DNA from 3 places in the Gordonia malaquae genome. Region 1 is predicted to be linked to each of the others. Evidence: predicted binding sites of a transcription regulator. Region 1 holds the regulator's gene; each other region holds the start of a gene.
The links. Region 1 encodes LexA, which represses DNA repair genes until DNA is damaged. Its sites were predicted from a motif close to CGAACANNTGTTCG; they were not measured.
Positions count from the first base shown of each region.

Region 2: a site for LexA is predicted at 4,710-4,723, ahead of WFK36_RS08540 (HNH endonuclease signature motif containing protein). Genes of this name have one in related genera too.
Region 3: a site for LexA is predicted at 2,396-2,409, ahead of WFK36_RS03160 (HNH endonuclease signature motif containing protein). Genes of this name have one in related genera too.

Region 1 is NZ_JBBCUB010000002.1:619,657-626,773, forward strand. It holds gene hrpA (ATP-dependent RNA helicase HrpA) at 1-3,053, shown strand, start outside; gene nrdR (transcriptional regulator NrdR) at 3,058-3,504, opposite strand; gene WFK36_RS09975 (LysM peptidoglycan-binding domain-containing protein) at 3,535-4,134, opposite strand; gene lexA (transcriptional repressor LexA) at 4,300-4,971, shown strand; gene WFK36_RS09985 (phosphoenolpyruvate--protein phosphotransferase) at 5,002-6,714, opposite strand; gene WFK36_RS09990 (DeoR/GlpR family DNA-binding transcription regulator) at 6,834-7,117, shown strand, end outside.
Region 2 is NZ_JBBCUB010000002.1:319,499-326,615, reverse strand. It holds gene WFK36_RS08570 (cobalt-precorrin-4/precorrin-4 C(11)-methyltransferase) at 1-50, shown strand, start outside; gene WFK36_RS08565 (cobalt-precorrin-6A reductase) at 43-774, shown strand; gene WFK36_RS08560 (precorrin-2 C(20)-methyltransferase) at 765-2,252, opposite strand; gene WFK36_RS08555 (precorrin-8X methylmutase) at 2,264-2,887, opposite strand; gene WFK36_RS08550 (hypothetical protein) at 2,958-3,458, opposite strand; gene WFK36_RS08545 (DNA polymerase III subunit beta family protein) at 3,470-4,555, opposite strand; gene WFK36_RS08540 (HNH endonuclease signature motif containing protein) at 4,739-6,292, shown strand; gene cobG (precorrin-3B synthase) at 6,386-7,117, opposite strand, start outside.
Region 3 is NZ_JBBCUB010000001.1:650,031-657,147, reverse strand. It holds gene WFK36_RS03175 (polysaccharide deacetylase family protein) at 1-613, opposite strand, end outside; gene WFK36_RS03170 (helix-turn-helix domain-containing protein) at 705-1,652, opposite strand; tRNA gene WFK36_RS03165 (tRNA-Ala) at 2,130-2,202, opposite strand; gene WFK36_RS03160 (HNH endonuclease signature motif containing protein) at 2,433-3,971, shown strand; gene WFK36_RS03155 (DsbA family protein) at 3,987-4,703, opposite strand; gene pgm (phosphoglucomutase (alpha-D-glucose-1,6-bisphosphate-dependent)) at 4,776-6,419, opposite strand; gene WFK36_RS03145 (alpha/beta hydrolase) at 6,486-7,115, shown strand; gene WFK36_RS03140 (ABC transporter ATP-binding protein) at 7,112-7,117, shown strand, end outside.

The sequences.
Region 1 (7,117 bases):
ACCAGATCGCCGCGATCGAGGCCGCTGTCCGGGAACTGTGGTCCGGCGGAAACGGCGACATCCTGGTCTTCCTCCCGACCGAGCGCGACATCCGGGAGACCGCGGACACGCTCGGCCGACGACCCGATGTGGAGGTCGTCCCGCTGTACGCCCGACTCTCGGTCGCCGAGCAGCACAAGGTGTTCAGCCCGTCGGACGGCCGTCGTATCGTGTTGGCGACCAACGTCGCCGAGACGTCGCTGACCGTGCCGGGAATCCGCTACGTCATCGATTCGGGCACCGCGCGCATCTCCAGGTACTCGACGCGAACCAAGGTCACGCGGCTTCCCGTGGAGAAGGTGTCGCAGGCCAGCGCTCGTCAACGCGCCGGACGCTGCGGGCGCGTGGCTCCCGGCGTGTGCATCCGCCTGTACGCCGAGGACGATTTCGACGCACGCCCCGAGTACACCGATCCCGAGATCCTCCGCAGCAACCTCGCCGCCGTCATCCTGTCCATGCTGTCGCTGAAGCTCGGCGACATCGCCGACTTCCCCTTCGTGCAGCCACCGGAGTCCCGCGCGATCCGAGACGGCATGGCGCTGCTGTCCGAGCTCGGCGCCGTCACCGACACCGACTCCGCCTCCGCTCGGCTGACCAAGGTGGGTCGGACGCTGGCACGACTCCCGGTCGACCCGCGGCTCGGCCGCATGCTCGTCGCCGGTCACGAGAACGGCTGCCTCGACCACGTCCTGGTGATCGCGGCGGCGCTCGCACTGCCTGACGTTCGAGAGTTCCCGTCCGACAAGCGCGACGCAGCCACTGCCGCGCACAAGAAGCACGCAGTCCCCGGCTCGGAGTTCCTCGGTCAGGTGCAACTGTGGTCGTACCTACAAGAGCAGCGCTCCGAACTGTCGAGCAATCAGTTCCGACGACAGTGCGAACGTGAGTTCATCCACTTCCTGCGCGTCCGCGAATGGATCGACCTGCATCGCCAACTGACCCGCACGGTCCGCGACCTCGACTGGCAGATCCCGACGACCGAGGTCGACGCGACCGCAATCCATACGTCCCTGCTCACCGGCCTGCTCACGAACATCGGCGCCCGCCAGGGCGACACACGCGAGTTCCTGGGCACCCGCGGCACCAAGTTCGCGATCTTCCCCGGATCGTTCCTGTCATCGAAGCCGCCCGCATTCGTGATGGCCGCCGATCTCATGGAGACCTCCCGACTGTTCGCACACACGGTCGCAGCCATCAACCCGGAATGGGTCGAGTCGGCCGCGGGCGACCTCGTGACCCGCACATACAGCGAACCGCACTGGTCCACCCGTCGGGCCGCGGTGATGGCCTACGAGCGCGTCAGCCTGTACGGCGTGCCGCTCGTCGTGCAGCGTCGTGTGCATTACGGGCCGATCGACCCGAAGACGTCGCGCGAGATCTTCATCACCGAGGCTCTCGTCGCCGGAAAGTGGCGCAGCAGGCATGCGTTCGTCCGCCACAACGCCGAGATCATCTCCAGCGCAGAGGATCTCGAACACCGCGCTCGTCGCCGCGACCTCGGCCTCTCCGACGCCGAACTCTTCGACTTCTACGACGCCCGCGTCCCACCGAACGTCGTGTCCGCGCGGCACTTCGACTCATGGTGGAAGAAGGCGGGCCGGGCCGATCCGACACTGCTGAACCTCTCGGTCGACATGCTCGGGTCCGACGACGGTCCGTCTGCGGCCGATTTCCCGGAGGCCTGGCAGCAGGGCGAGACCCGCCTCGAGTTGCGGTACAACTTCTCACCCGGCGCACCGGACGACGGTGTCACCGTTGTGATTCCGCGTGCGCTGCTGTCCCACGTCCACGACGGCGGTTTCGACTGGTTGGTGCCGGGCATGCGCAGTGAACTCGCGACAGCGCTGATCAAGTCCCTTCCCAAGGGCTTGCGCAAGTCTATGTCACCCGCGCAGAGATATGCCGATCTCGCCCTCGACCAGCTCACGCCTCGCTCCGAGGCATTGGTTCCGGCGCTCGCGCGAGAGCTCTCGTCGATCACTCGCATGTCGCTCGGTCCGCGCGATTTCCGACCGGACACTCTGCCCGACCACCTGCGGATGCACTTCGCCGTCGTCGACGACACGAAGGGCGCCGTCATCGCTCGGGGCGACCGCCTCGGCGACCTCCGCTCGCAGTTCGGCCCGACCACCGCGAGTCCCACCGCCGACGCCGCCGTCCACACCGCCTGGGCCTCCGACGGCATCGGGACGCTGGACGACAGTCGCGTGCAGACGCTCGCAGGCCAGCAGGTGACGCGGTACCCGACCCTCGTCGTGGTCCCCGGCCGGGGCGTTCGGGTCACCACCGTCCCGAGCCCGGTGGCGCGCGACGCCGGGATCACAGCAGGCGTGCGTGAACTGCTGACACTGGCCATCGCTCCGCCGAGCCGGAAACTCGCTTCGTCGTTGCCGCCCGCACGCAGGCTTGCGCTCAGTCAGAGCCCCTACCGGGACGTCGACGCACTGCTCGCCGACTGCACGCGTCGAGCCGTCACCGACGTCCTCGCACGCGAGAACACACTCGGCGACCTCCGTGGCCCCTCCGACTTCGCGGCCGTGTCTGAGCGGATCACACCGACCGTGCGCTCACTGGCGCCCGAGTACTTCGACCTCGCGGTCGCGGCGCTCGCCGAATACTCCGAACTCAGGCGCACCATCGATTCGCGCACGGGTTCGCTCGCCGCCGACGACGTCGCCGATCAGGCGGCCAATCTTGTGTTCGACGGCTTCGTCGCCGTCACTCCTGGCGCGGCGCTGCGGTCGCTGCCGCGCTACCTGACGGCTGCGCGACTCCGCCTGGAATCGCTCCCGGGGTCGGCAGCCCGCGACAACCAGGGCATGCTGGTCGTCGACCGGGTGATCGCGGCATGGAATCAGCGGCTGGCGCAGGTCCCGGAGGCTCGACAGGACGCGTTGAACGATCTGGTCCAGTGGCAGTTGGAGGAACTCCGGGTGAGCCTGTTCGCACAGCAGTTGGGGACTGCGGGCCCAATATCTGAGAAGCGAGTGCTCAAGGCGATCGCTCAGTTCTGAGGAGTCAAACGCGCTCGCGGAGCTCGTTGATCTCCTTCTGGAAGTCGTCCGCCGATTCGAACGACTTGTAGACGGAGGCGAACCGCAGGTAGGCGACCTCGTCGAGGTCGCGGAGCGGACGCAGGATCGCCAGTCCGACCTCATTGCTCGGTATCTCGGCCGAGCCGAGACCACGTACGGTGTCTTCCACCTGCGAGGCGAGCTTGGCGAGCGCGTCTTCGTCGACGCTGCGGCCTTGACACGCCCGACGGACGCCCTTCATGACCTTCTCGCGGCTGAACGGTTCGGTGACCCCGTTGCGCTTCACGACGGACAGCACCGCTGCCTCCACCGTGCTGAAGCGTCGACCACACTCTGCGCATGATCGACGGCGGCGGATCGCCAGGCCGTCATCGGCAACTCGGGAGTCCACCACTCGTGTGTCGTCGTTCTTGCAGAACGGGCAGCGCATCCCCCGATGATAACGTCCAGCTCGAGGCGGTCAGTACGCGGGAGCAACCAGGGACTGACTCACCCGCAGACCCGACGTGTCCAGACCGTTCATCGCACGCAACTGAGCAACCACCCCCGCCGCGGGCAGATCAGGTGCGATCCGGTGAGCGACGTCCGTCAGCGACTCTCCGGACCGGACATGGACCACCTGGGTGGCCGCCGGAACGTCGGGCGTCGCCGCATCCTGGTACGACCCTCCGATGATCGCGAGGATCCACACCACGCCGGCCAGCACCGCACCGAGAAGCAGCGAGCCGACGACTCGACGACGACGGAACACGGCCTCGGTGTTCGAACGGTTCGTCGCCGGCGAGGCCACGGTCGATCGGGACGCCCGACTGGGCCGGAGGACCGCCCGATCGCGGGCCTCCCACTGCGCCTGCGGCTCATGCTTGAGCGAGTCGACGCCTGCCGATCGTCGTCGTCCTCGCCCTGTCGGGCGGCACACATCGCCGTCCACGCGCGGACTCGAATGATCGACGCGCCGCGTGTCGACGACCGGAATATCGCAGGTCATAGCGGAGATGCGCGCACGCTCGGGTGAGCGGTCCGCGCGAGCGGCGGGGCGGGTGATCAGTGCTTGACTCATCGGAGCCTCCTGTTCGATCAACTGTTCGAAGAACCTTTGTTCGATAGTTAACACCATGGGTCCGACAAAGTCAGCAACACGTCGAACAATTGTTTGAAATCTGTGATCCAGTCGACTAACGTCGAGGTCAGTTCACATGCGATGTTCGAATGGAAAGGACCGACGATGGCGGACAATCCCGATCCCCTGCTCTCGACCTCCACCCTGGAGGCGTCGCTGACTCAGCGTCAGCGTGAAGTGCTCGAGGTGATCCGGAAGTCGGTCCGGGAGCGCGGCTACCCGCCGAGCATCCGCGAGATCGGCGAAGCCGTCGGCCTCACGTCGACATCGTCGGTGGCGCATCAACTCCGGACACTCGAGCGCCGCGGTCTCCTCAAGCGCGATCCGCATCGTCCGCGCGCGGTGAACGTCCGAGACGACAATCGCACGCCTCCCGCCGACGACTCGTCGGAGTCGCTGCCGACGCCGACCTTCGTGCCGGTGCTCGGCCGCATCGCCGCCGGCGGCCCGATTCTCGCCGAACAGGCTGTCGAAGAAGTGTTCCCGATGCCCAAGGAACTTGTCGGCGACGGCTCGCTGTTCATGCTTCGCGTGGTCGGCGAGTCGATGATCGACGCCGCCATCTGCGACGGCGACTGGGTGGTCGTCCGTCAGCAGAACGTCGCCGAGAACGGCGACATCGTCGCGGCGATGATCGACGGCGAGGCCACGGTGAAGACGTTCAAGCGTAAGGACGGCCACGTGTGGCTGCTCCCCCACAACGAGCATTTCGAGCCGATCCCCGGCGACGACGCCGCGATTCTCGGCAAGGTCGTCACGGTGATGCGTCGTATCTGACGCATCACCGCTGGTGGTCGGCGCCGGTCCTCAGGCGCCGACCACGGCACGCGCGGCATCGCGCGCGCCGGATGCGCTGGTCGCCGCGAGCGCTGCGGTCGCGGCGTCACGGCACTGCTGCAACGTCACGCCGCCGAGCTTGAGTCCCACCGCGGGCGACGCCGCCGGGGCGGACGACAACGATCGCACGCCGAGCCCGACGAGTACGCAGGCCAGCAGGGGATCAGCCGCAGCCTCGCCGCAGACGCCGACCGACTTGGAGTGCTTCTCTCCTGCCCGTCCGATCATCTCGATGAGTGCGAGAACAGCGGGCTGCCATGGATCGGTGAGCGACGCGAGTTCAGGCGACATGCGGTCGGCGGCCATCGTGTATTGCGTCAGATCATTCGTCCCGACCGACACGAAATCGACTTCGGCAAGGATCTTGTCGGCAAGTATCGCCGCCGACGGCACCTCGATCATGACGCCGGGAACCATGCCCCGACCACGCACCTGACCGGCGAACTCGCGAGCCTCGTCGACCGTCGCGATCATCGGCGCCATCACCCACGGAACCGCCCCGGCCCCTTTCGCCGCGGCGGCGAGTGCATCGAGTTGCCCGTTGCGGATCTCCGGGTACGTCGCGACTATCCGGTTCCCACGCACACCCATCGCCGGATTCGGCTCGTCGGTGTTCGCGACGAACTTCAGCGGCTTGTCCGAGCCCGCGTCAAGGGTTCGGATCACCACCTTCTGACCGTCGAATGCATCGATGACCTCGCGGTACAGCGCCGTCTGCTCCTCGAGCGTCGGTTCGGTCGCACGGTCGAGGAATGCGAGCTCGGTCCGAAACAGGCCGACACCCTGCACGGGCGCGTCTGCCGCGGCCCGCGCCGACACGCCGTCGGCCACGTTCGCGAGAATGAGGACCGGCTCTCCGTCGGCCGTTGCACCGGGACCCCGCCACGCGGCGATTTTCTCCGCCGTGTCGCGCGCCGCGACGATCGCGGCCGAGATCAAGTCCTCATCAGGGTCGATACCGATGGTTCCGGTGCCGCCGTCGACGTAACCGTGCGCGCCGGTCGGGATGTCGTCGAGGTCGGCCGCGGCGACGATGCACGGGATGCCCAGTTGGCGGGCGATGATCGCCGTGTGACTGCTCGGTCCGCCGAGCCGCATCGCCAATCCGACAACCAACGCCGGATCGAGTCCGGCGGTGTCCGCCGGCGCCAGATCGTCGGCGCACAGGATTGACGGCACCTCGGGCGTCGGGATCCCCGGCTCCGGAAGGCCCAGGAGTTCGGCGATCACCCGGTCGCGGACATCGCGCAGGTCGGTCACTCGCTCCGCCATCAGGCCACCGAGTTTGGTGAACATCTCGACGAACTGTTCAGTGGCCGCGGCGGCGGCGGCCGGCGCCGGGCTGCCCGCGGCGATGAGCTTGGACGCCGCGCCGATCCACCCGCGATCGCGAGCGAGACCCGCTGTGGCAGTGAGGACTTCAGCGGAGACGCCGGTGCTGTGCGATGCCCGTTCGGAGAGGCGTGCGGCCACCACTGTCGCGGCATCGACAAAACGTGCGGCCTCGGACTCGCGCTCGGTGTCGGCCACGGGCGCGGCCGATGCGTCGTACGTCGGCCGCTCACCGATGCGGATGATCGGGCCGTATGCGAGCCCGCCGACCACCGGAGTCCCGGTCACGACGGAACTGGCGGCGAACGGGTTGTCGGCGGATTGCACGGGCGCGGCATCGATCTGGCTCATGTGAGAGAGATTACAAGAAGTCCTTGACGCACCCGACGGTACGGGAGTAAACAAAGATGTAATCCAAGCAAACGAAGATGAATCAACACACAAGTGCTCAGCTGACCAGGAGTCGTCACATGTACGCCGAAGAACGCCAACAGGCGATCGCGAACGAAGTCCGCCAACGCGGCCGCGTGTCCGTCGCCGAGCTGGCTGAACGATTCGCAGTCACCGGCGAGACCGTCCGGCGCGACCTCGCGGTCCTGCAGCGTTCCGGCAGCCTGATGCGTGTTCACGGCGGAGCAGTGCGACTCGACGTCGCCGCCGTCGTCGACGAACCGGACCTCCCGTCGAGGGAGGCCGCGCGTCAGTCCGAGAAGGCCGCGATAGGCGTCGCGGCGCAGCGCTTCCTGCCCGCCAC
Region 2 (7,117 bases), 300 kb from region 1:
GTTACCTGTATTCGCAGGCCCGCATGACCAAACTGCGCACCGATGGCTGACGTTCTGATCCTCGGCGGAACCGGTGAGGCTCGGGCTCTCGCGAAGACCCTCGTGGACGACGGTGTCGACGTCGTGAGTTCACTCGCAGGACGTGTCGCATCGCCGCGACTGCCCGTCGGCGCCGTGCGCATCGGCGGCTTCGGCGGACGGCGTGGCCTCGCGGAGTTCATGCGGGACAACGGCGTCCGTGCCGTGGTCGACGCGACGCACCCGTTCGCGGCGCGGATCACGCCCAATGCGCATGCGGCCGCTGCCGACGAGGGGGTGCCCCACCTTCGACTCACCCGACCCGAATGGGTCGAAGGGCCGGGCGACGTCTGGACGCGGGTCCCGACAATCGGTGCCGCCGCCGCTGCCGTGGGCGGGCGCCGCGTCTTCCTCACCACCGGACGTCAAGACGTGTCGGCGTTCGCCGACGTCGCGGACTCGTGGTTTCTGATCCGGGTCGTCGATCCACCCGAGCGCACCCTGCCGCCACACCACGAGGTGCTGCGCTCGCGCGGCCCGTACACGCTGGACGGCGAACTCGACCTGATGCGTCGGCATCGGATCGAGGTCGTGGTCACGAAGAACAGCGGCGGATCATTGACCTCAGCGAAGCTGGCCGCCGCCCGCGAACTCGGACTGCCGGTGATCGTGGTCGATCGCCCAGCGGAATCTGACGGCATCCAGCGCGTCTCGACAGTCGACGAGGCCGTGGTGTGGCTGCAGGCTCAGCTGTAGTGACGCGGTGTGAAGACCAGGTCGCCGGCTGATCGGGGCACCGCCGTCGTGGTTGAGGAACCGACGATCACCAACGTCCGCATGTCGACGGTGGCAGGCTCGAAACCGGCAGCGGTGGTGACGGTGACCTTCTCGCCCGGTCCGCCGACGTCGCGCCCCTGAATGATCACCCGATCGGCCGGAACCAACTCCGTCAGCAGTTCTTTCAAACGGACTATCTGCTCGGTCCGCTTCGACGACGCCGGGTTGTAGATCGCGACGGCGAGATCGGCGGCGATCGCGTGACGCAGACGGTTCTCGATGACGGCGTCCGGTTTGAGAAGGTTCGACAACGAGATGACCGCGAAGTCGTGACCGAGCGGAGCGCCGGCGGCGGCGGCGACCGCGTGAGCGGCGCTCACTCCCGGCACCACACGCACCGCGACGTCGTGCCACCGGGGCTCGGCAGCCACTTCGCTGACCGCCGAGGCCATCGCGAACACGCCCGGGTCACCGGACGACACGACGACCACGCGCGCGCCGCGGGCGGCGAGGTCGAGGGCGAACTCGGCCCTTTCGGCCTCCACCCGGTTGTCGCTGGCGTGCACCCGCTGACCCGGCCGAGGAGTGACCCTTCGGAGGTACGTCGTGTACCCGACCAGGTCGGTGGCTGCGGCGATCTCTGCGGCGACCTGCGGTGTGGTCTGTTCGACGGGCCCCGGGCCGAGTCCCACCACGACGACTTCACCCGCAGACGCATCCGACTGTCCCGCGTAGGGGTTGTTGCGTCCACCCGGAACGACGATGAGCGAGAAGTACGGGACGGACTCGGGATCGACGTCGACCACACGCTCGACTCGCTGTCGATCGGTCGACGCACGCTCGACATACCATGCCTCGTCGAGCCTGCCTGCCGACTCGAGAGCATCACGGACCTTCACGAAGGTGCGACCCAACTTCATGATCGCCAGCGCCTTGCCCGACCGCATGTGCGCGATCAGTTCACCCGGTTCCGCGGTACCGGGGAGCACGGTGAGCGTCTCCTCGCCCTCCACAAGCGGGATTCCGACCGCCGCCGACGCCGCACTCACCGACGTGACGCCCGGAATGATCTCGGCGTCGAATCGGTCGACGAGCCGTTTGTGCATGTGCATGTACGAACTGAAGAACAGCGGATCACCCTCGGCGAGAACCACGACGGTCCGCCCGGCGTCGAGGTGCGCGGCCAGACGCGCCGCGCTCTCGGTGTAGAAGTCGGCCATCGCACCGGCGTATCCGCCGGGATGATCGGTGGTCTCGACGGTGAGCGGGTACATGAGACGCTCGTGGATCTGGCCTTCGCGCAAATACGGCTGAGCTACCGAGAGCGCGATCGAGTTCCCGTGCCGCGCACAGTGGAACGCGATGACGTCCGCATCGCCGATGACTCGCGCGGCCTTGACCGTCACGAGTTCGGAGTCGCCGGGACCGAGTCCGACACCCCACAGCTTGCCGTTCATTCGACTGCCCTTCATTCGACGGGGCTCGCGAGTGCGTTGAGAGCGGCCGCGGTGATCGCCGACCCGCCGCGTCGGCCGGTCACGGTGATGAACTCGAGATCCGCGCGGGCGGCGAGCGCTGCGCACGATTCGGCGGCCCCGATGAATCCGACCGGTGCACCGATGATCGCCGCCGGTCGCGGCCAACCGTCGTCGATCAGGTCGAGCAGCGCGAACAGGGCAGTGGGCGCGTTCCCGATCGCCACGACAGACCGCTCGAGGTCGTCGCGCCAGAACTCGAGCGCCGCCGCCGTGCGAGTGTTCCCGATCCGTTCCGCGATGTCAGAGATTCCGGGTTCACGCAGGTGGCAACGCACATCGTTGTCGGCAGGCAGTCGGAGGCGGGTGACGCCGGACGCGACCATGTTCGTGTCGCACAGGATCGGTCCGCCTGCTTCGAGTGCGCCGCGTGCGGCGGCGACGACACCGGGGGAGAAGGCCACGTCAGCTGCGAGGTCTATCTGTCCCGACGCATGGATCATGCGTACGACAACTGGTTCGAGGTCCGCGGGGAAGCGGGCCAGATCCGACTCCGCGCGGATCGTTGCGAATGACTGGCGATAGATCTCCGCGCCGTCTCGGATGTAGTCGGTCATAGTGCGTTCGACACTACTGAGTGCCCGCACACGGCCACTGCCGTGGGTACGCGGGCTGCGTGCGGCGGAATCAGGTCGGTCCTGGCGCCGAGGCGCGGGGCGTGGTGTCACCTGCGTCCACGGCCGTGCCGACTTCGTCGATAGCCTGCCGAATCATTCGACCGTACCCGTCTGATCCGAGTTCAGGCGACGCTGCGCGCGCCGCCGCCAGGTGTTCGCGGGCGGCGTCGAACAAGCCCAGACGCCGGAAGTCGTCGGCCAGATTGAGGTGGAGCGAAGGGTAGAAACCCGCGACCGTGACACCGTCCGCGTGTTCGGCGACGCGTTCGTCGGTCAGGGCGTCCGCCGCGTCGAGCGCCCGAACGTTCCACACGAGTGATTGCGCGGGATCGGTGTACAAGTCGGCGAGATAGTGCGCGAGGGTGCACCTGTGGAGTGCGTCGCCGCCGGAACCGGTGGCAGCCCAGACGGCCAGGAGATCGGTGCGTGCACCGGCGACGTCTCCGGTGCGTCCACGCATCACTGCGTCGGACATCGCGGCCATCGTGCGGTCTGTTTCGGGAGTTGTCATCAGAAGTCCTGTCAGTCGGGATGGGTTGAGCCGTCGACGGGCGGCCGCGTGGGCATCACGAGGGCAGTCAGGTCACCGCCGTCCGCGGATCGGATGGTGGCGGGCATGTCCGGGCCGCGAAGATCGATCAGCACGTCGGCTCCGATCGCCGAGCTCACGGCCGGGTACAGAGTTCTCAGTTCGAACCAGACGTCGGTCGGGTCGCCGTCGACGGTCGCGTCGATCGTCGTGGTGTTCCCCGATCCGCCCAACTCGACACCGGCCCGGCCGACCCGTACCGCGACGACGTCTGCCGACGTCGTTTCCAGGGCGCGTCGGATCGCCGACGTGCCGACGGCGACCCGAGTGGTGACGGCGGGGAGTGCGTCCAGCATGGCGCGATGATCGGGAAACGGTTCGTCGATCAGGCGGCATCGACGGTCGATTCCGCCCTTCGACGTGATGCGCATGTCGCGCGGTCCTACCTCGATGTGCGCCCGAGGGGACCGGCGGAGGTCGGCCAGGCACAGCCGGAGGTCATCGCCGTCGACGGTGACGGACCATTCGACAGCCGTCGGGTCCAGCGTGGGCAGCGTTCTTGTCGCCAGCCGATATCGATCCGTCGCGGTGATGGTGACTCCGGTGGACTCGGCATCGAACCGTACGCCGGCGAGGGCCCGGAGAAGCCCGTCGCTCGCGGCGGCCGTGAGTACCTGATCGATCGCCGCAGCGGTCACCGGCCCGTTGACGGTGAGCGCCATCGATGAGGTCTGTCGGACATGGTGGCCGAGATCGGCTTTGATCTCCTCGGCATAGGCGGCCGCTGCGCGAGCGGCATTCACAACGTGGTCGATGTGGTCGTCGACGAGCCGCGCCGCGTGCTCCGGCCCGGCGTCGAGTACGTCGGCGACGGCCGACAGCGGCATGTCGACGTCCCGGAGGCGGCGGACCAGTCGTGCGCGATCCACCTGCTCGAGCGCGTAGAAGCGGTATCCAGAGGAGGGATCGGTCCTCGCGGGGACAAGCAGGCCGGCGTCTGCGTAGAAGCGCAATGCGCTCGCGGTCAGGCCGGTTCGTCGAGCGAAGGCGCCGATCGCCATGAGTTCGGAATCGTCCACGCGCCCATCTTCAAGCCTCAACCCACCTGAAGGTCAACACCACCCGACGACACCATCCCCTTATTCGGGCGACGTCCACCGCGAGAGCAGTGGCACAGCAGTCGCAGATTCGGTCAGAAAGTCTATTGACCGCACCGAAATGTCGGATTATAATCGAATGTACGTTCGAATCAGGGGGTTGATATGAACACCACACTCGCCGATCAGGCCGGGGCGACGCTCACCGTCGAAGGCGGGATGTTCGTCTTCCGGATGGTGATGCCGGACCTTGCTGAAGGGTCCGATGCCACTGATGCGGCATTGATGTTGTTCGCTGCCCGGTCCGATCTGTTCCAGGGCATGGTCTTGTGGGATCAGTACGAGGCGATCTACCGCGTCTACCAACGGCGCCTTGCCCAGACCGTCGACACGGGTGCGTTCACCAACCTGTACGACCCGCTGTGTCAGGTCGCCGCGTCGTACGCGACTGTGCGTGGGGTTCGTCAGCACACCGGGGAGAAGTTCGTCGACGAGGCTGTCTCGTGCATGGAACGTGTCCCGGCCATCGGACAGTTGCTGCGTGGGGGTCTCCTCACGCCCACGCAGTTCCGTCTGGCTCTCGATCAGACCGCTGCAGTCGTCGACACCGATGTCCTCGCGGTGATCGACGCAGAGGCCGCCGACCGACTCCGTGGCGCGGGCAATCTGACCGGTCCGCGGGTGACCGAGATCATCGCTGCTGTTGTCGCCGAACACGACGCCGATGCCGCCCAGGCGGCTCGTGAGGCCGCCAAGCCCCGCAAGAAGGTCGTGGTGGAGCCGGTTGACGGGACTCTGGCCGATCTGCGGGTGACAGGATCGGTCGAGGACGTTCGTCTGGCGCAGGACTCGATCGATGCAATCATCGCGGGCGTGTGCCCGGATGATCCGCGTGGCAAGGCTGTGCGGCGTTCGGACGCGGTGATCGCGCTGCTCACCGGCAAGGTCTTCGCCTGCCAGTGCGCGGGCGACGACTGCCCGTCCCGGGCGGGCGTCGATGGTGCGGCCCGTCTGGCGACAGTCGTACTGCATGTGGTGGCTCGGCGGGAGTCGCTGACCGGGGAGTCCGATATCCCCGCCTACCTGGATGGGTTCGGTCCGATCACCGCCGAGCATGCCCGCGACATCGCCGCCGACACCGATACCGTGGTCCGTGACCTCGACGTCACCGACCTGCTGGGCGGGGCGTCACAGCCGAGCAACGGGTACCGGCCGACCGCGGCGTGCGACGCCCTCGTGCGGGCGGTGCACGGCAGGTGCACCCACCCGGGGTGCGATATGCCCGCCTACCGGTGCGATCTGGATCATGTCGCCGAGTACAACCACGACGACCCGGCCGCGGGTGGTCCGACGTGTCCGTGCAACCTCAATCCGAAGTGCCGGTTCCACCACGGTCTGAAGACGTTTGTCAACGGCTGGCTCGACGATCAGATCGTCGACGCCAACGGTGTGATCTGGACCGAGACCACCACCCCGGAAGGCATCACCGTCCGGTCGCGGGCATTGAACCACTGGCTGCTGCCCGAACTCGGGCTCCTCCCGTGCGTCCACCACGACGCCCCGACAACCTCGCGGCCGACCGCCGAGTCAGACCCGGGGCGCCCGCGGACGCGTACCGACGCCAAACACCGGTACCGCATGAGAATGCGGGCCCACAACCGCCGCACACGGGAACGACCAGCCGGCCCGTCGAGCGCAGTCAAGACGCCCCCGTTCTGACCGAACACGGTTGAGGTTCGGTTCGTCGACACAATCTCGACTGCGCTCGACAATCAACTGCGCTCAACAAACGACAGGGCGCGACAGAAGGAGCTAGTCGACACGTCGAAGGGTGCCGTCGGCGGATGCGAGGACGCGGATATGGCTCCGAGCCGGAGATCCGCAGCCGTGATCACATCCAATCCAGTGTCCATGCGGCGGTGCATCGGCGTCCGGGTCGAGGTCCGCGACGTGATCGCGCAAGGCGGTCCGGACATCGGCGGCCGACTTCGCACAGCCGGGTGATCCTGTGCACGCGGTGAGCGTGGTCCAGGGGGAGCGGGAGTCGAAGATGAAACCCAGGGGAGCCAGCACTCGGACGACGGTTTCGGCGACCGCTTCGTCGAGGTCACCGATCAAGATCTCGCGTTCGGTCGTGATCGACACATGCACTCCGATCGCGGCCGCGTATCGCGCTTGTTCGGCGCTGAGGTTGCCGAACGGCACAACTGCACCGAGCATCACGCGGCCGTCGGTCTGGTCGAACCATCCGACACGGGGTTCGGGATGACGTGACACCGGCAGCGGCCCCTCGGCCGATGCCCCGAGGGTGGAGAACAACGTGGTACGACGGTCCTCGTCGAGGTCGGAGATCCGCCACGCACCGTCGGCGACGTCGAGGAACGCCCGAGCGACCGCGACCATCTGATCGGGAAGATCGCGCAGCGGTACCGGTCCGATGACGTGTGAGCCGCCGATCACGACGACGGCGTGGTCCGAGTCGACCGCGACACCCGCGACGTCCGTCGTCCTGGCGAGGACGTCGCCGCGTCCGTCGTCCAAGCC
Region 3 (7,117 bases), on a different contig from region 1:
TCAGCCAGATCAGAGGTGCCTCGGTCCCCAGGATCCGATACTGAGCCTCCGAAGTTCCCTTGAGTCGACTGACAGCCGCCTCGATGTACGACGCGCGGAGCATGCGCGCAGCGTCGTGATCACCGCCCTCGACCGCTCGCCAGTAGGGCGCTATCCAGGCGAAATCGCCGAACCACGCCGTGATCGGCGCGTTCACATAACCTGCCGATGAGAGATGGTCCTCGACGCGTCCACGCTTCTCCTCCGAGTCGCCTGTCATGTCCATCGCATACCTGAAGTACTTACGGGGAGCCTTCTCGATGAGGTCGCCGACGAAGTCTTCGGACCGTTTGATGTCGTCGACATACTGCTCGCCAGTGACCCAGTTGAGGCACGCATGACAATGCGTGTGGTTTCCGAGGTGGTGGCCCGAATCGACCCACCGGTCGAGGACTTCGCGATTCGACGGATCGTCCTCGAGCGGTGCCGTGTGCGCGAACCCGTACACCCCGTTCACGCCGTTGTCCGCGAACGCACCGAGCAGCGCGTCCGTGACGCTCGACGCGGAGTAGCCGCCGGGCATCGGCGTCCCGTCCCACAACAGCAGTTCGTCGACTGTGATTGCAATCTTCATGCCCCCGACTGTGCCTCCTGTCACACGGCATGATCTGCTCCACGACGCAGAGAAATTGACCCTGCACGCACGGAACCGAACGTGCGGAGTCCTAGACGCTCGCGGAACGGCGGAGATCAGTCGGCGTCATTCCGTAGCGGGAACGCACCGCTCGGCAGAAGACGGGGTAGGTGGCGAACCCGCACAGTGTCGAGATCGCGGTCAGCGACGTGTTCGCGAACCGCGGATTGGTCAGGGCGGAATGGGCGAGTTCCAGACGCCGCGCCCGTATTAGCTCGGAGACCGTCGAGCCATCGGCCCGCACCACCGACTGGACATGACGCACCGACCAGCCGATAGCCGCCGCGATCACCGTCACTGACAGATCGGGATCGCCGGCGTGGTCGTGGATGTAGTGACGGACGGCCTGCGCGACGGCGTCGCGGTGCTCGTCGGAGTCGACGGCCGCCTCCGCCGACGCGATGGCGCACAGATCGAAGACTCGCTCACACGCCGACTCGAATCCGCGCACCGCCAACGCCGTCCGCTGCTCGGTGAGAGCCGTCAGCATGGAGAACGCGACCCCAGCCAGCCCGACCCGACCATCGACGACGAGCGATCCAGTGGACGGCAGCAGGTGCTGCACGCTCGATGAGGGAGCGAGCAGACTGATCGCCCCGCTGACCTCCGTGTGCTCGCAGACGATCGGCTGGTCGAGCGGTACGACGGCGATCTCGCCTGGCGACAATCGGATACGGCGCCCGGCCTGTTCGACAGTCAGCCGACCCGAGGTCACCGCTACGATCTCGACGGTGTCCTGTTCGTCGCCGCTGATCGCCGCACGGTCACGGACGAGCCGTTCCGGGGAGCCTGTCCACTCGACGAGACGGTGCCGCTGAGTCGCCTGCCACCTCAGCCTTCCGGTGTAATCGGCACCCGGAGCACTCACCGTGAACCTCCCATGCAGACGTGACACCTCGGCCTGCCACTCCGTGACGGCACCACCGGCGAAATCGCCGATCCGATAGCCGGCGGACAGACCGTTGTCGGGGACACTCACGAGCTCACCTCCGTGCAGCAGGGCTCCGATGACGCAGTGTGTTCGGTTCTTTCCCGACCATTCCGCTCAGCTCTGACGCTAACATCGGCCCATGCAGACCAGGGGAGCGATTCGCGCGCGATCGCGCTGGTCACCACGGCAGTCGGAACTGCGGATCGGCAGTTACTCTCGTCGCCGACGAAACGTTCGCAACCCCACCGTCGGTCGCGGCAGCGCAGGAGGGAGGTGATCAGACCGCCGTCGGACTTGAACTGCTCGGTGCCGAACGGACTGACTCCGCTGGCGCATCAGCATCTCGGCAGAAATCTCCCGAGGCCCGCTCATCGCCAGTCATGAGAACGACCTGTTGCCACGCACCTGGGACGCGACTCGCCCACGTGGACGGAGCGAGGCCATCACGCTGCGGAGCAGCGGAATTCCCGGCTCATCGACAACTAAAAAACCCGCCTCGACCGAAGTCGAAGCGGGTTTTCGAAGTGGAGCTAAGGGGACTCGAACCCCTGACCCCCACACTGCCAGTGTGGTGCGCTACCAGCTGCGCCATAGCCCCGTGTTCACTTGTTCACACCCAGGTCGTTGCCTTTCTGAGTGCGCTAGCTAAGTTACCGTACCGCCTTCGCAGCGACCAAATCCCCTGGACCAAGGCTCGACACCACCTCGGGCGAGCACCCAACCCCGTCCCCAAGTGAATCGAAACTAAGTTCGATCAAACTATTGCTTCTGTCGCAAATCGGACGTAACATAGAACATACATTCGATCAAGCGAAGGGGGCGGCCGCGATGAACGCCACAACGTCCGATGATCGGGTCGATCTCAATGCACTCGGCACCGAGTCGGCCGGGAACGACTTCGACGACATGGGTGCGTACCGCACCCTGTGGGCCGCGGAGTCGAACTTCATGTGGCGTCGCCTGCAGCTCGTGATCTCCGTCCTCAACCGTCGGACTGCCGGTATCGAAGGAGACGACTCTGAGTCGGATCGCCTGCTTCTCGACGCCGAGACGGTGCTCGGCGCCGAGGTGGCGGCGCTCATGTCTATGTCGGACGGCGCGGGCCGGACCGTCGTCGACACCGCGTTGGAGGCACGAGACCGCCTCGTGCACGTCGCAAACCTGCTTCGCGACGGCCTGATCTCCGTCGCGTCGTTCCGCGAGATCATCCTGCAGTGCAAGGCGATCGTCGAAGCCGACGTCATGGCAATCGTCGATGCGGAGATCGCGACCGAGATCCGTGGGAGCGGCCCCGTCTCGAAGACCGACGCGTCATCGATTGCACGCCGCCACGTCGCCGAGACCGACCCCGACGCCGTGCGTGACGCCCGGCAGGCGCGCGGCAAGGGGGTGGCGGTGTCGCATGACGGCGACGAGTCCGTACTGACGATCGCCGCCGACGCGGAGCAGGTCCTCCTCGCCAAAAAGGCCGTCGAGGCGTCCGCCGCCGAACTGACGTGCGCCGACGACTCCCGTTCGGTCGGTGCCCGCCGCGCCGACCTCGCGATCGCACGCCTCACCGGCGGCGAGTTCGCGTGCAACTGCGGCAACCCCGAATGCCCGGCCACGGCGACCGACGCCGAGGTGGCCGAGCGATTCGCACGAGTCGTCGTCCACGTCGTCGCGGATGCATCGACACTCAACGGCGAGTCGGACAAGGCCGGGTGGATGGACGGATACGGCGTGATCGACGCCCACCACGTGCGGGAAGCCGCTGCGCGGCCGGACGCCACCGTGCGCCCGCTCGACATGGCGGCGATCGCCGACAACCCGGCCCAGGCAGGCAACCCGTACCGCCCGACAGCGGCGACGGACACCGCCGTCCGCGCCGTTCACGGCACGTGCTCTGTGCCCGGTTGCGCCCGGGCCGCGTGGTCGTGCGATCTCGACCACGTCACCGAGTACAACCATGCCGACCCCACGTCGGGCGGTGCCACTTGCCCGTGCAACCTGGCCCCGAAGTGCCGCTTCCACCATCTGGTGAAGACATTCGTCGACGGATGGCTCGACGACCTCGTGACCGATGCCAACGGCGTCATCTGGGTGGAGACCGTCACCCCGTCCGGACAGTCCGTTCGGACACGTGCCGCCAACCAATGGCTCGTCCCCGACCTCGGGCTGCTCCCCTGCAGGCACGGCGCACCCGTCGAGCCCGGAACGCCCGACCGATCGGAGCCTCCACAGCGTTCCGCGACCCGGGCCGCGACCAAACGCGCCTACCGCATGCGACTCCGGTCGCAGCGTCGCTTCGCACGCGCATGCGCCGAAGCCGAATCCAAAGTCCTCGCCGGAAAGGAGTTCAACAGCGCAGGCGAACCGCCGTTCTGACTACGACTTCTCCGACTACGACTTCGGCGGGTTCGCGATCAGGTCGTCGAGCCATGCTGCCTTGTCGTCAAGATTCTCGACGATCGTTCCCGCGGACAGGACGCGTGGCGTCACAACACCCTCGCGGGTCGAGTTCCGCAGCTGCCCGGCCGACGCATCGGCCATCTCACGAGCTTCCCCGACCAGAGCGCCTCCGGAGATGCATTTCTGCGTCGCAGGCGTCGCACCCGCAGCAGCCGCAAGGCCCGCGATGTCATAGTTCGACGGATCAGACTCGGCCTTCGCGAACAGCTGAGAATGCAGCTTCCAGAACACATCACGGTTGTCGTTCCGAGCCACGCACAGAATCGCACCCGCCCCGCGTGACGAGAAGTCCCCCGACTTCGACTCGCCGTCCAGAATGTTCAACACGTGGTAGCGGACACGCAGCTTCCCTTCGGTGACCTTCGCCTGGATCTTGGCGCCCGAGTTCGCTTCGAACGCCTTGCAATGCGGACAGCGGAAGTCCTCAAAAACGTCGATCGTCTCCGGAGCAGTGCGCTCACCGACGATGAACGACGCATTCTCGGCAAGAACCGAGTCGTCGATCGGCGGCAACGGCTTGAACATCTGCCACAGGATTCCACCCACGACCGCCACGACCACTGCCAGACCGACACCAATCAGCGCATACGACGTCTTGCTCGACGTCGACTTCGGCTCGTACTTCGTGTTCTCGCGGCTCGTGCTCACGACTACGACTGTAGCTGCCTCTCGACTGCGCTCGAGGAGCAGAGACTGCGCTCGAGGAACAGCGAAGGCCGATCAGTCAGCGAGAACGGAGTCGACGAGGGCCTGGGCCTGTTCCTGGACCTGAGCGAGGTGGTCGGGACCGTGGAAGCTCTCGGCGTAGATCTTGTAGACGTCCTCGGTGCCGGACGGGCGGGCGGCGAACCAGGCGTTGTCGGTGGTCACCTTGAGCCCGCCGATGGCGCGACCGTTGCCCGGTGCCTCGGTGAGGATCGCCGTGATCTTCTCGCCTGCCAGCTCCGTCGCCGACACCTGGCTCGACGACAGCGCGCCGAGCTTCGCCTTCTGCTCCCGTCCAGCCGGGGCATCGATGCGCGCGTACGCCGATTCGCCGTACTGCTCGGCGAGCTCGACGTACCGCTCCGACGGGGTCTTCCCGGTCACGGCGAGGATCTCGGAAGCCAGCAGGTTCATGATGATGCCGTCCTTGTCCGTGGACCACGGACGGCCGTCGACGGTCAGGAACGACGCTCCTGCGCTCTCCTCACCGCCGAATCCGACAGTGCCGTCGAGCAGGCCGTCCACAAAGAACTTGAACCCGACCGGAACCTCCAGCAGTCGCCGTCCGAGACCTCCGACCACTCGATCGATCAACGACGACGACACAAGCGTCTTTCCGACCGCCGCGTCCTCCAGCCAGCCGTCGCGGTGCGAGAACAGGTAGTCGATCGCGACGGCGAGGTAGTGATTCGGGTTCATCAAACCTGCGTCACCGGTCACGATGCCGTGGCGGTCGGCGTCGGCGTCATTGCCGGTCGCGATGTCGAACTCGTCGCGACGCGAGATCAGCGACGCCATCGCGTTCGGCGACGAGCAGTCCATCCGGATCTTGCCGTCGGTGTCGAGCGTCATGAACCCGAACGCCGGATCGACCCGAGGGTTGACGACGGTGAGCCCGTCCAGACCGTAGAAGTCTTTGATCTCCGACCAGTAGTTCACAGATGCGCCGCCGAGCGGGTCGGCGCCGATCTCCACGCCCGCCGCAGCGATCGCGCCGAGATTGACGACCTCGCCGAGAGCGGTCACGTACTCCCCCGAGAACGGGTACTCGATCACCAACTCCGAATCGCGAGCCCGCTCGAACGGGATCCGCTGCACATCACGCAACCCGTTCTCCAGGATCTGGTTCGCGCGCTCGGCGATCGGATTCGTGATCGGCGTGTCCGCCGGTCCGCCGTTGGGCGGGTTGTACTTGAATCCACCGTCGGCGGGCGGGTTGTGCGACGGAGTGACGACGATGCCGTCGGCCTGCACGCCTGGGTTCTCGGTGTTGAACCGGAGGATCGCACGGCTCACCGCCGGAGTGGGCGTGTAATCGTCGTCGACCGCCGTGAACGTCGTGACGCCGTTGCCTGCGAGCACTTCGATGGCCGACCGCCACGCCGGCTTCGACAGCAGATGCGTGTCGAAGCCGATGAACACCGGTCCGTCGATCCCGGCACGCTCCCGATGCTCGACGATCGCCTGCGTCATCGCCAGCACGTGCGCCTCGTTGAACGACCCGTTCACGCTGGTGCCGCGATGCCCGGACGTGCCGAACGCAACCCGCTGCCCCGGATCGGACGGGTCAGGCTTCACGTCGTAGTACGCCTGCTCCACGGCGGCGACGTCGATCAGGTCCTCGTCGCGGGCAGGGGTTCCAGCTCTCGGGTGCGCCATGGGAACGATTCTGCCATCGACGAGTCGCTATTGTCGGAGCAGAAGGGCCAAGCGAACTGGGGGCAAATGTTCACGCGAATCCAAGGTCGGACACCCGACCTCAACGTTCTCGTTCTGCCGGGAGGCACGGACTTCAGCTACCGGCCGTTCTCGCCGTGGCAGGGGTCGGCCGTGCGGATGTACCCGTTCACCGCGTCTATCCGCGCGACGTTCGGCAGCCGCGTGCGCGTCCACCAGGCGCAGTACCGCGTCTACGGCTGGAACGGCGGTCAGGCGAGCCCCATGCCGTACGCACGACACGCTCTCGAGGTCCTGACCCGCGAGAATCCGGACACCCCGGTCGCCGTCATCGGGCACTCGATGGGTGGTCGGATAGCCGCGCAGCTCGGCGACGACGAGCGAGTGACCGACATCCTCGCGCTCGCACCGTGGTGGCAGTACGCCGATTGGCGGCAGATCCACGACGGCGCGCGTGTCGTCGCGGTTCACGGTGAAGCCGACACGGTCACTTACCCGGCGCGCACTGCCAAAGGCATCGCCGAGCTCGCCGACCGCGGCCTCGACGCCACCTACATCGGCGTCCCCGGAGGCGGACATCCGATGCTCGACCACGTCGGGTTGTGGCACTCCGAGGCGCTTGCGTTCGTCCGGCACTCGCTCCAACGAGCGCGTGTCCTCGACGAGGTGACCGCGTGACA